One region of the Xenorhabdus sp. XBWT genome, then DNA from elsewhere that is predicted to be linked to it. Evidence: predicted binding sites of a transcription regulator. Region 1 holds the regulator's gene; each other region holds the start of a gene.

The links. The regulator Fur, encoded in region 1, represses iron uptake genes when iron is present. The targets are predictions, from matches to a motif close to ATAATAATGAGAACNACTATCAA.
Region 2: a site for Fur is predicted at 1,622-1,644, ahead of ftnA (non-heme ferritin). Genes of this name have one in related genera too.
Region 3: a site for Fur is predicted at 2,607-2,629, ahead of AC5JQI_RS12530 (isochorismate synthase). Genes of this name have one in related genera too.

What each region holds. Positions count from the first base shown of each region.
Region 1 covers NZ_CM180990.1:1,345,946-1,350,218, reverse strand. The annotation lists gene AC5JQI_RS06130 (GlxA family transcriptional regulator) at 1-939, shown strand, start outside; gene ybfE (LexA regulated protein) at 1,148-1,438, shown strand; gene fldA (flavodoxin FldA) at 1,614-2,147, shown strand; gene fur (ferric iron uptake transcriptional regulator) at 2,324-2,773, shown strand; gene AC5JQI_RS06110 (beta-N-acetylhexosaminidase) at 2,881-4,273, opposite strand, start outside.
Region 2 covers NZ_CM180990.1:2,497,813-2,502,085, reverse strand. The annotation lists gene yebF (protein YebF) at 1-208, shown strand, start outside; gene pip (prolyl aminopeptidase) at 287-1,240, shown strand; gene AC5JQI_RS11000 (DNA polymerase III subunit theta) at 1,286-1,516, opposite strand; gene ftnA (non-heme ferritin) at 1,844-2,350, shown strand; gene copC (copper homeostasis periplasmic binding protein CopC) at 2,579-2,965, shown strand; gene AC5JQI_RS10985 (CopD family protein) at 2,965-3,960, shown strand; gene AC5JQI_RS10980 (YebY family protein) at 4,047-4,273, shown strand, end outside.
Region 3 covers NZ_CM180990.1:2,883,494-2,887,766, reverse strand. The annotation lists gene AC5JQI_RS12535 (fimbrial protein) at 1-390, opposite strand, end outside; gene AC5JQI_RS12530 (isochorismate synthase) at 1,195-2,550, opposite strand; gene pgaA (poly-beta-1,6 N-acetyl-D-glucosamine export porin PgaA) at 3,386-4,273, shown strand, end outside.

The sequences.
Region 1 (4,273 bases):
GCCGCCAACACCATTGGCGGCGCTATTCCCCATGTCAACATTATTTCCCCTGCAAACCCACAAATAAATGACACCAATAGTCTATTTATGGTGGCTGATTATACTTCCTTCCGTAATGATACCGACAGTTCTCCCCACCGTATTCTTTACCCCCCTCTTCCCAATTCTCTCCACTTAAAGGATCTGAAACCCGATATCATTCTGATCGGTTCATTGGGTTTTCCTGAATGGGAACCACGGCATTGTTCACAGGAAATCATGGAATGGCTCAGGACTATGGATAAAAAACACATTCCCATCGTTTCAATATGTTCAGGCACTTTCATGCTGGCAAAAGCAGGATTATTGCAGGCAAGTGCAACCATTCACCCTCATTTTGCCTCTGAATTCAAAACGTTGTTTCCTCATATTCCGCTTTATAGTGATAAAAAGGTCATTCGTGACAATCACCGTTTTTGTATCTCGAACGCTTACGGCGGTGGTAGTTGTATGTTAAATATTGTGGAGTTAATTTATGGACAATATGCCAGAGATCAATGTGCAAAATTTCTGTTAGGTGAAAATGACAGCGAATTATCGTCAGATTCCGTCAATTTTACGCCATATCGCCAACATGACGATGTATTGATCCACAAACTGCAAGACTGGATGCATGCTTTTCCTTCTGAAATTTTATCCGTCACTGATTTAGCCAATAAGATCCATCTTTGTGAGCGGCAAATGAAACGCCGCTTCAAAATCGCCACAGGAAAAACACCAATCCAGTATATCCAGCAGATCCGTTTGTCACAGGCAAAACTCTGGCTGGAAAAATCCCAAAAAACCATTGAAGAGATCAGCCATGAAGTGGGTTATGAAGATACCCGTTATTTCAGGGAATTATTTAAACGTTACAATGGGCTGACACCAAAAGAGTATCGCCAGAAATATCACCATTAAGTTTTTTTCTGCCAACTAATTTTGCACTTTGCAAATAATTAGCAACACTAATAAATGATTTGATTTTCTTACCCGCATGATACGAAAAATGCTTACATCATAAATGTTGATTCTAACAATCTCCCCCATCAACCAGTAGCGACACGCGTCCAGCTAAGGTATTATTGCCCGCTATATTATTGGTACACGCCCTTTATCAATTGAATTTATGGCAAAAGAACAAACTGATCGCACCACACTGGATTTGTTCGCAGATGAACGCAGGCCAGGGCGACCTAAAACAAATCCGCTGTCCAGAGATGAGCAGCTTAGGATCAATAAACGTAATCAGTTGCGACGGGATAAAGTCAAAGGACTGCGTCGAGTAGAACTCAAGCTCAACGAAGATGCTGTCTATGCACTGAATCATCTGGCAAAACAGCGCAATATTAGTCGCAGTGAGCTGATTGAACAGATGCTGTTAGCTCAACTGGCAGAAAAAAATCACCTTGCCGATTAACTGATTTTACTCAACAGCAATGAAACGCTATCACCACACAAATCTGACAGATTTGTCATGGATGTTTGGTCAAAATAACGCTTTTCATTTTATTAAAACTAACATTTTTCCTGCTGATTTCAGCGCAATGTGCATAGGCTTAATGCACATATAAAACAAGAGGTTAACCCATTTTATGGCAATAATAGGTATATTCTTCGGCAGCGATACAGGCAACACAGAGAACATCGCCAAGATGATCCAAGAAAAATTGGGCGGTGCTGATGTTGCTGAAGTCCGCGATATTGCCAAAAGCAGCAAAGAAGACATTGAATCCTTTGATATTCTGCTGCTTGGCATCCCAACTTGGTATTATGGTGAAGCTCAATGTGATTGGGATGATTTTTTCCCGACATTGGAAGAGATCAACTTTGAAGGAAAACTTGTTGCTCTGTTCGGCTGTGGTGATCAGGAAGATTATGCAGAGTATTTCTGTGATGCTATGGGCACCATTCGCGATATTATTGAGCCTAATGGCGCCATTATCGTAGGCCACTGGCCGACCGAAGGATATCACTTTGAAGCCTCTAAAGGCATGGCCGATGACAATCACTTTATCGGTCTGGCCATTGATGAAGATCGTCAGCCAGAATTGACTGATGAACGAGTTGAAGCTTGGGTGCAGAAAATCAAGACCGAAATGAGTCTATCAGAGATTTTGGGGGCATAAGTTTCCCTTTCCCGCAGGATTATTCTTGCATAATGTGTCATGATATCAGGTCTGGCATGGTTTTCATTTTGAATATCCATGCCTATAATCAGCAACGTGAAACAGAATTATGATTCCCTCACGATACACCTAAGTATCATAATTTCACTTAACTCAAGTTACAGGACTGAATCCGCATGACCGACAACAATAAAGCATTGAAAAATGCTGGACTTAAAGTAACACTTCCACGACTAAAAATTCTGGAAGTGCTACAGGACCCAGAATGCCATCATGTCAGTGCGGAGGATCTCTACAAAAAACTGATTGATATCGGTGAAGAGATTGGCCTCGCCACTGTCTATCGCGTGTTGAACCAGTTCGATGATGCCGGCATTGTCACTCGCCACAATTTTGAAGGTGGTAAATCGGTTTTTGAACTCACTCAGCAACATCACCATGACCATCTGATTTGCCTTGATTGCGGTAAAGTCATTGAATTTAATGACGAGTTTATCGAAGAACGTCAGAAAATCATTGCTGACCGTTATAAAATTAAGCTTTCAAACCATAGCCTTTATTTATACGGTCACTGTGCTGTTGGTGATTGTCGCAAAGATAGCGCTCTGCATGATGAAAATTCATAAAAAGTAAATGTAATAGAGAAGTAATGATGTAATTTGCTTTTGGTATTTCATTTAGTTTGAATAGCAATTGCCGATTAGCTAAGCTAATCGGCAGTTCGCTTTATGCGTTAAAATTTTACTTCTTCTATCCGGCTAAAACGTTTCCCATCGGTACTGACTGAGCGAATTTTCACATTATCAGTGACATAGGGGCGCTGCCTGTCATCGTAAACCTGCCATGTTTTGCCATCATCCAATGAATACTGGATAACAACACCCGGAAATGCAATATTGGCTTCAAAGACTCCCCCAACAATTCTGCCACCCGGCACAGGCAAACGGTACGAAACATTGGCCTTATCCAATTTAGCCAGTTCATTCTGCCCTATCAGATTGGCAAAACGTACCCAGTCATGATGAAACTCAGCCATATCGACATAACGCGTTATTCCGCCTTTAAATTCTCTTCCCTGCTGATAATCCAACTCCCAACCCGCTCGATGCCATGCCCGTTCCGCCAACGGCAGTAAACGCGGATAAATCATATATTCCATCTGTTCATCCGTTCGTACTGTTTCACTCCACAATTGCCCTGACATTCCATAAGCACCCTGCCAGCGTTTATTGCTGTGGGCATTGAAGTTATTGCCGTCGCGATCTACCGATGTTTCTGCATTTTGTGGCAGGTTATTCGGAGCAAAGCTGAAAATTTTCTCCTCATCATTAAACCGAGTTGCCCAATAATAACCACGCTCTTTCGGATTAACTTCATACGGCATATCGACATAGACATAATCAGGATTGGAAACAACGACCCGATAACCTTTATTTGCCCAGTCATTCACCGAATCATAGCCCCCCCAGTAGAGGGTATCCCAGAAGTTTACCGCAATATGTTTAGTGGCGAAGTCTTTGGCTGATTTGGCGTGCTTCAAGCCGTCCTGCCATGCCTGCATTGTGTCAATACCGTGAGTATTGACGATCTTACTGACTTCAATGGCAAAGTAGCTGGCGAGTTCATCAACATCTTTAATCACACCCTTCGCTATCATCTTCTGGCAAGCCTTGGATTTAGCCCACGGTTTGTCTTCGATTTTTTTGTTAATAATCCCTTTTCCCGGCACAATTGGACCGTCTTTATCCTGATACCCTGCGCCCAAACGAATATTTTTTGCTTCATCCCCACCAAAGTGCCATGTAGTTAACGGCAATCCGGCTTCTTTATGCATGGCAACAATTTCGCTTATTACCTTATCGATAAATTTCTTGGAGGAATCCATGCACGGATTAAGGTAACTCCGGCGATCGTAAAACTGTACGGATGTGGTGTTTGAGGTATCAGTCGGATCAAGCAAACGATATTCACTGGCTTCTTGTTCTTTACCCTGTGCCATTAACCTCTTATAACGCGCTTCCATTGATACAACAGCGGCACGGGCATGAGCCGGAATATCAATTTCCGGGATCACTTCTATCTGGCGAGCTTTAGCGTAGTTCAGAATATCAATGTAATCCTGACGA
Region 2 (4,273 bases), 1.2 Mb from region 1:
TTTGCAACATCGTATAGTACATTGGGATACAGACAAAAAGCAGTTAGGGACTGCAAAACCGATTGCATGGATAAATGTCAACGATATTACTGGCGATAAAAATGCATTGCGGGTTCCACTTATCGTCCGAGGTTCGAAAAAGGATAAAAGTTACAATGTCACTGTTGATTGTCAAAAAGAAACTATTAGTTATAGTGAAATAAAGTAAATAGCTTGTCATATTATCTTTAAATATGTACGGGATACTAGGAAGTATCCCGTTTTGTTTAAACTGTGAGAGGGCCTTATGACGGAACAATGGAAACTTTATCCTGCTTATGATGCGTATCAAACAGGGTATTTAGATACAGAGGATGGGCACCAGATTTATTGGGAATTATGTGGTAATCCAAAAGGTAAGCCTGCGATATTCATTCATGGTGGCCCCGGCGGTGGTATTTCAAGTTATCATCGGCAATTATTCGATCCTGAACGTTATCATATTATGTTGTTCGATCAGCGTGGCTGTGGACAATCTAAACCTCATGCTAGTCTGGAGAATAATACGACTTGGCATCTGGTAGATGATATTGAGCGGTTGCGTAATCTAATGGGTGTTGAAAAGTGGTTGGTTTTTGGTGGCTCCTGGGGTTCGACACTTTCTTTGGTTTATGCTGAAAAACATCCTGAGCGTGTATCTGAATTAGTGTTAAGGGGGATCTTCCTGCTTCGGCCACAAGAGTTACATTGGTATTATCAGGAAGGGGCTTCTCATTTTTTTCCAGAGAAATGGGAACGTACACTATCTATCCTCTCTGAAGAAGAACGCAAAGATGTGATCTCGGCTTATAACAAACGGCTGACAAGTGATGACCTACAAGTACAGCTGGAAGCTGCACGTTTATGGAGTCTTTGGGAAGGTGAAACGGTAACGTTACTACCTTCTGATAATGCGGATTCATTTGTAGAAGATAAATTTGCTTTAGCATTTGCCCGCATAGAAAATCATTACTTTATCAATAACGGTTTTATGGATGAAACTCAGCAATTATTGGATCATATTGACGTTATCAGACATATCCCTGCCGTTATTATACATGGTCGCTATGATATGGCATGTCTGGTACAGAATGCGTGGGATCTGGCAAAGGCGTGGCCAGAGGCTGAATTGCATGTTGTGGAAGGTGCAGGCCATTCTTTCGATGAAGCGGGTATTTTACATCAGTTAATTAAGGCAACGGACAAATTTGTTGGAAAATAGCTGAGATAACCACCATTGGGTGGTGGTTATCTTTTCCATATTCCCTCAGCGGCTTCTGGGTTCATAAGGTAAGCGCGACATAAATCGTGATTGCTGGCGATAGTGTTGCAAGCGCTGCCGGAAATATTCTCGCAAATGTGGTGGTTGTGATTGCTCTACAGTATCAGGAATGACAGGCATGTTATAGCGTTCTTTAAAAGCAACACCGGATGCTGCTAAATCAACATTGACCTTATCCATCTCATTTTTAGGTAGCTCGGCTAAATTATGTCCCATTTATGGCCTCTCTGAAAACTTACTTCTCAAAGTAGAAAATTAATCAACTCTTTTTTGTTTAGCAAGTGATTTAAAAAAGTTTAAAAAAACATCTGGTAAATATAAATAATATCAATTCTCATTTTTATTAAAAGGATTTTTTAATGGGGAGTTAAATAAATAAAATTGATTCTTATTTTCTTATATTTAATGAGATTTATTCTTGTTAATTAATTTAATAAAAACCTTAATTATCAATTAATTAAATATTATTATTTTATTTTTGTCTTATATGTTTTTAATTGGCATAATAGCCTGAGTTTAATGAACTATTAGGAGGGTTGGCTGATGTTAAAACAAGAAATGATCAAAAAATTGAATGAGCAATTAAACTTGGAATTTTACTCTGCAAATTTATATCTGCAAATGAGTGCATGGTGCAGTGACAAAGGTTATGAAGGTGCAGCGGCATTTTTAAAAACTCATTCTCAGGAAGAAATGCAGCATATGCAGCGTTTGTTTGATTATTTGGGTGATACTGGTTCAATGCCTGTTCTGGGAGCTATTCAAGCTCCTCCTGTTGAGTTTAACTCTATTTCTGATGTGTTCAATCAAACTTATGAACATGAAAAATTGATCACAGAAGAGATTAATAAACTTGCTCATGTAGCGATGATGACTCAGGATTATTCTACGTTTAATTTCTTGCAATGGTATGTCGCTGAACAGCATGAAGAAGAAAAACTGTTCAAATCTATTCTGGATAAATTGGATATGGTGGGAGAAGGCGGCAAGGCGTTGTTCTTACTTGATAAAGATCTGAAAAGTTTATCTATGGCACCGGCACATGCCTGATGAATAGTCAATTAAGTTAATTAGCACTGTTTTTTAACCGTAATTCTTGTTTTACGTGTATCGTTGAAGCAAAAATTACGGTTCTTTTCATTTTTTGTCCCCATTTTTGCGTAGTGCTTCACAGGTCAAGACATTGTTCATCAATGATCGCAGATTAAAGCGATTTTTTGATATAGAATCCCTTCGTGTAACTATAAAAATTCATGTACATATTAAAGGGTTATCTATATGTCTATTCTTAACATCCGTTCATTCTGGGCCAAATTATCTACTCTTGTGGTTCTGTTTGTCGGTATGTCCTGTCAACAGGCTTTGGCTCATGCACATTTGAAAGATCAGATTCCTGCAGAAAACACAACTGTTGAAGCCGTTCCACAAGCTATAACCCTAAGTTTTTCAGAGCGTATTGAACTTGGATTCAGTAAGATAAAATTAATTGGTCCAGAAAAGGCAGAGGTTAAAACCGGTAAGCTGGAACTTGATCCTGAAACCAAAACTAAATTAATTCTGCCAGTTGAAGGTAAACTTACCTCCGGAGAATATAGAGTTGACTGGAGTGTACTTTCTGTCGATGGTCATAAAACTAAAGGTGTTTACAACTTTACTGTAAAATAATGATCTCTTTAGAAGCTCTGTACCTATTTTGCCGTTTCTCTCATTTTGTCGTTGTCATGCTGATGTTTGGCCTTAGCTTATTCACGGTGATGCTTGTTTCAGGCCATTTTTCAACGCTGATGAGGGAGTGGTTAAAAGTTGTTATTTTAATCAGCACTGTGTTGGTTTTAATAACTTCAATCGTCTGGTTTATCGTTCAAGCTGGGCTGATGGGAGATGGCTGGCAAGATGTTTATATGCCTGAAATTTGGTTGGCTGTATTGAATACCTCTTTTGGGCAGGTTTGGAAATGGCAGCTATTGGTTGCAATACTTGCTGCTGGGGCGTTGTTCTTCTCCGATGCCAGAATCAAAAATCTCTTGTTGCTGGGTTGTTCAGTCATTTTATTATCCAGCCATGCTTTTATCGGCCATGCAGCTATGCATGAAGGTCATTTAGGGTTACTACTGCAAGCTAATCAGATTGTTCATTTGCTGAGTGCGGGTTATTGGTTTGGTGGATTATGGCCGTTTTTACTGTGTCTACAGTTTTTTCGTATTAAAAAGGCATCAGAATCAAATCAATACCGCGATGGTGCATATGCAGACAAGACAAGCGCAGGAAATGCAGATAATAGTGAGAATATCGCTGCTGATCAATATTCGGAAATTAGCTTATATTCGGAAAGCATCGCGGCGATGAGGAAGTTTTCCTTTTATGGGCATTTCGCTGTTTTTCTGGTGATAATAACAGGAATTGTGAGTAGTGTTATCTTAATTCCCGGATGGCCGACTTTCAGTCGTGCCCTTTCTGAATATCAATCCATATTATGGCTGAAGATAGTACTGGTCGCTGGTATGGTACTTTTAGCACTGTTCAACCGCTACATGTTAGTTCCTAAATTGAGGCAGCAAAGGTGTTACCAGCTATTAATAATCAATAGTTGGCTGGAAATTATCTTAGGAACATCAGCACTATTATGTGTGGCTGTTTTTGCAACACAACCTCCTGCGTGATTCTTGGATGATTGATGTAAATCTGGATATATAAACAGATGAATTAGCGATAAAATTACAGCATGTGTTTATCAGGGGGAATGGTAATGAAACGAGTATTGTGGGCTCTGCCTTTTTTTCTTCTTTCTTTTCAGGGGATTGCTGCCCCGATACAAACTGTCAGTAAACTACAATTTGGTAAACAATGGGCATTCACCCGTGAAGAAGTTATGCTTGATTGTCGTTCGGGTGGGGCATTGTTTGTTATAAATCCTAGTACATTGATGCAATACCCATTGAATGATCGGGCAACGCAACTGATGAAATCTAATAA
Region 3 (4,273 bases), 1.5 Mb from region 1:
TACCGGAATACGGGTATTAGTATCTGCTTCATAAATACCAATAGCAACGCCAGCAGCGGAATTATTATCTTTAGACAGCGACAAGAGATCTCTATTATAGCTATCACCAGGTCCGTCAAATTTGATAGAAATACTTTTTTCTTTCATCTCTGTCGGACAATCAATCAATTTGATATGAAATTTTGTTGGTGCAGCCGTATCATTTACATGCTTAAATGCATCTGCACTAACAACTCCCATATTAACAATTTGATCAACAGAGTCGCTATGAACCTTACAAGCATTCTGTATTACTTCTCCCGTAAATTTAACTACCCCATCCCCAGCATTTGCTGTTGCAGCAAATAAAGAAGATATAAATAAAGAAGGAATAAACAGCTTAGATTTCATTAAATTAAACCCCATTAGTCAATATACAAAAACATTCCTTCGGCTGAATTACAGACGATAAGGAAATAAGTTCACTTGTTTGATAGACCGTTTCAGCACTACACCTCGCGCATCTACAGTGGTTGTCTTTTCATCTAAATAAAGCAAGCTTACGTCCCCGCTATGTGGCCTATAGTGGGGTCGGTCGCAAATTTCAGATAAGGCAAAATAATAATAGCGAATAACTCACATAGATCAATATAATGATCCAATTAATTGTCATATTTAGAATTTTATTCTTCAATCTTCCTGTATGTTTACTAAATGACATTATGTATAGGTGAAATCAATAGATATCGTGCTAAAAATTAAGAAATTATAAAAATAATATATAATTAGCAAACTAATGATTATTATCATTCCATAAATATTGACTATGATTTTCTTTAACATGAGTGATAATTTATTATTTGTATATTATCAATGTGATGCAAATCTATTTTATATTCATTTGTCATTTTAATTCAATTAGATAGAGTTAAATGAAGTAATTCTGTAAGAATAATTTAACGGCTCCCTAGATTAAAAATCTATCAATTAGTTTTTTGATGAGAATAAAATATACAAGTTTATATTATCCATTATAAATTAAACTTATAGTGATAATAACCATAGATAAATAATTTATCCTGATTTTATACCTGATGAATTTCAAGATGCAGTACAGCGACAAAGGAGCTAATCCCCGGAAACATAGCAAACTATGTGACTGGGGTAAGTGAGCGTAGCCAACAAAGCAGCAACTTTAAAACGAAGAGAGATGATTCACTCACCAACTCTACTAACCAGTAATGTACGCAATCCCGCAGCCTTATTTTCTATTTCAATCCATTCTTGTTCTGGATCTGAACCCGCAACAATTCCTGCTCCTGCATACAACGACAGCAAATTGTCATGAATATGTGCGCAACGCAACGAAACTGCAAACTCACTTTGCTCCAAACATAAGTAACCCGCGGATCCAGCATACCAATCACGATTGAAAGGTTCATTTTCTGCCAAAAATTGTCGTGCCGCCTCACGAGGCAAACCCGCAACCGCAGCCGTTGGTTGTAAACGACGCAAACAATCACTATCACATACCTGATTCAATACCCCGCTAATATGCCTGCGCAAATGCTGAACTTTTCTCAAACGAATCACATCAGGTAAAGCAATATCCACCGAAGTCACCCCACCTTGCAAACGCTGACAAATATCATCGACAACAATCAGGTTTTCATGCTGATTTTTTTTATCTCCCAACAGCCATTGCGCCAATTCAGTCGCTTTCTGATCATCTTCAGAATTTGCAACTGTGCCAGCCAATGCTTCAGTATAAAATTGCAATTGATTTCGGTAATAAAGCCGCTCTGGTGTCGAAGCAAGAAACGCATGGTTGGGATTAAACACAAGCATGAAGTGATAACAGCGGTGGTTTACTCCACGGCTGACTGCCATGAACTGCGCTGCCCGCAAAGGAGAGTTGAGCGTTAGTTCCGTTTTTCGCGCGATGACAACCTTTTCCATTTTATTTTGAGTAATCGCATCCAACGCCTGTCTAAGCAAAATATTCCATTGCCCATATTCAGGCATATGCTTTGCCTCTAACACGGCTGTCTGTAACGGATAAAAAGGCTGATGAGGGAGAAGCTGACGAAGAAACTGACAGGCATTTTCAATATCCGATTTTCCGTCGATATTGATATATAAACGATTTTCACTCTGATGATGGCGCAATTCTAATCTCGGCAGAAATAGATAACTTTCTTTGTCAGCGGTGTCTTCCTGCTTATCCTGCCCTGAGTTTTTATCATAAAAATAGTGAAAATCTACTTTATCCCACGCATTCAACCCCCACAGGCGTATTTGTGGAAATTGACTATGCCTCTGTAGAAACGTCTCAGCTTCGGCAATATTGCTAAATTGACGGATTTGCCCACAAGCGACAACCTCTTCATGACCATCTCTATGCAGCCAGTAAAATTGTGGGTAATGAGGCTGGACAGATAACCATTCCAGCCAATGGATACCATTGCCAGTTGGCAATAGGAAAGAGAACGATTGGATGCCAAGTTCGCTAACATTTTCGGTACTAAGAAATTCGCATACATCAGCGATGATATTGGCAATTTGATTCACATCTTTCCCCATTAACAATGTGATAAAAAACTGAATTATACGAATGCCAAAAAATTATGAAAGTACTTATCATTTATAAGGTTTTTGTTAGCCCTCAATACTCCCGCAAGCCGCAAATAAAAACTATAGACCTAATCAGTTCCAAGTTGCACTGCGACAGCAAAAAAACGAATACCGACAATCTGGGGCGAGTAAGTACAACCAACAAAGCTGCAACTTGAAAGACGGCGGGATCACTCATTAAACAGCGTCTATAAATACAGAATGTAATTTCATAATGCAGTAATCACATGACGAATGAACCAGATTTAAAAATCAAAGCAAAACAAATAAATTTAATATTATTTATTTGTTTTAAATGGAAACTTCATCAAAAAGTAATATTCACTGGGAGATAATAAAAACCAGATAAGGGCATGGATAAACAGATTAATAAAAACGCTTAATTAAGATTGCTATATAATGGCAATAAAAAACATTCACACTTAGCCTGGGTGTTTTTATTGAAATCAGGTAAATTGTTGTTATTTATTTTTTCGATATTTCATAATTTACAATTAATAGAATATAACAGCATGATTTAAATCAATTATTTTCAGTTAATTATATCAATGTAATTCATTGTAATTATCACTAATAAATATAGTGATATACATTAACCAAATATGTCTCGTTATTTTCCGAAAATTCCCCATTGATATAAATTCACACAGTACGTATTATTCTGCCTCTTCTAAAATTAATAAATTAAAATTTTTCTTAATCTAAATTAAATATCGCTCCGTCTGGCTTTACTGCTTTTAAAACCAATAAGCAGTATAAAAAAGGGGGTACCGTGCCATATCTTTATTTCAGGCCGATAGACTATCATAGATATCGGTATAAACTGTTATCGTTATTTATATCACTAGGTTGTTTAATAACAACAGAAGTCGCACAAGCAGATTATGATGCATTAATTCAACAAGCCAGAAGTGGTAATACTGATCCCATGCTTGAATATATTCGTCAGGAAGAAAAACAGTACTATCTTTCTTCTTCACAAATTGCCGATTGGTTGCAAGTGGCGGGCTGGGCTGGACATAACGATGAAATCATTTCCCTTTGGCAACGTTATCGTACAATGGCTATCCCAGCCAGAGGGATCACTGCGGTTGCACGAGCTTATCGCAATAAGCGCCAATGGCCACAAGCAATTCAACTGTGGCGGACAGCCCTATCTTTCGAAAAACAAAACAGCGACATAAAAGCCGGCCTTATCATGACGCTGGCTGATGCCAAACAAGACAAAGAAGCCCGCTGCCTGGCAAAAAATTTACTGACACATCATCCCAACGCCACCAATTACCGTTTGATGGCTTATGTTGATCAAGCTGCCGGGCGCACATGGGATGCCATGCAAATACTTTCTGCTGCCTATGAACGGTTTCCCAACAATACAGAAGTAATTCAAGCTTATCTGTTCAGCCTGAAAAGTAATCGGGTCAGTGAGCCGGCATGGAACTTGGGGCAACAATACGCTGCACAATTAACCGACAACCTACTGCTGACAAAAGAACAATTACGCAGGTTAGAGACCGATGCCGCAGCAGAATTGGTCCGATTATCAATAATCCCCAATCGCAGCGAAAAAGAGCGGTTTGATATCGCAGACAGAGCACTTGCACGTTACGAAAATATGCTCACCCAATGGCGATCTTTGCCTGATGCCCGACAAGATTAT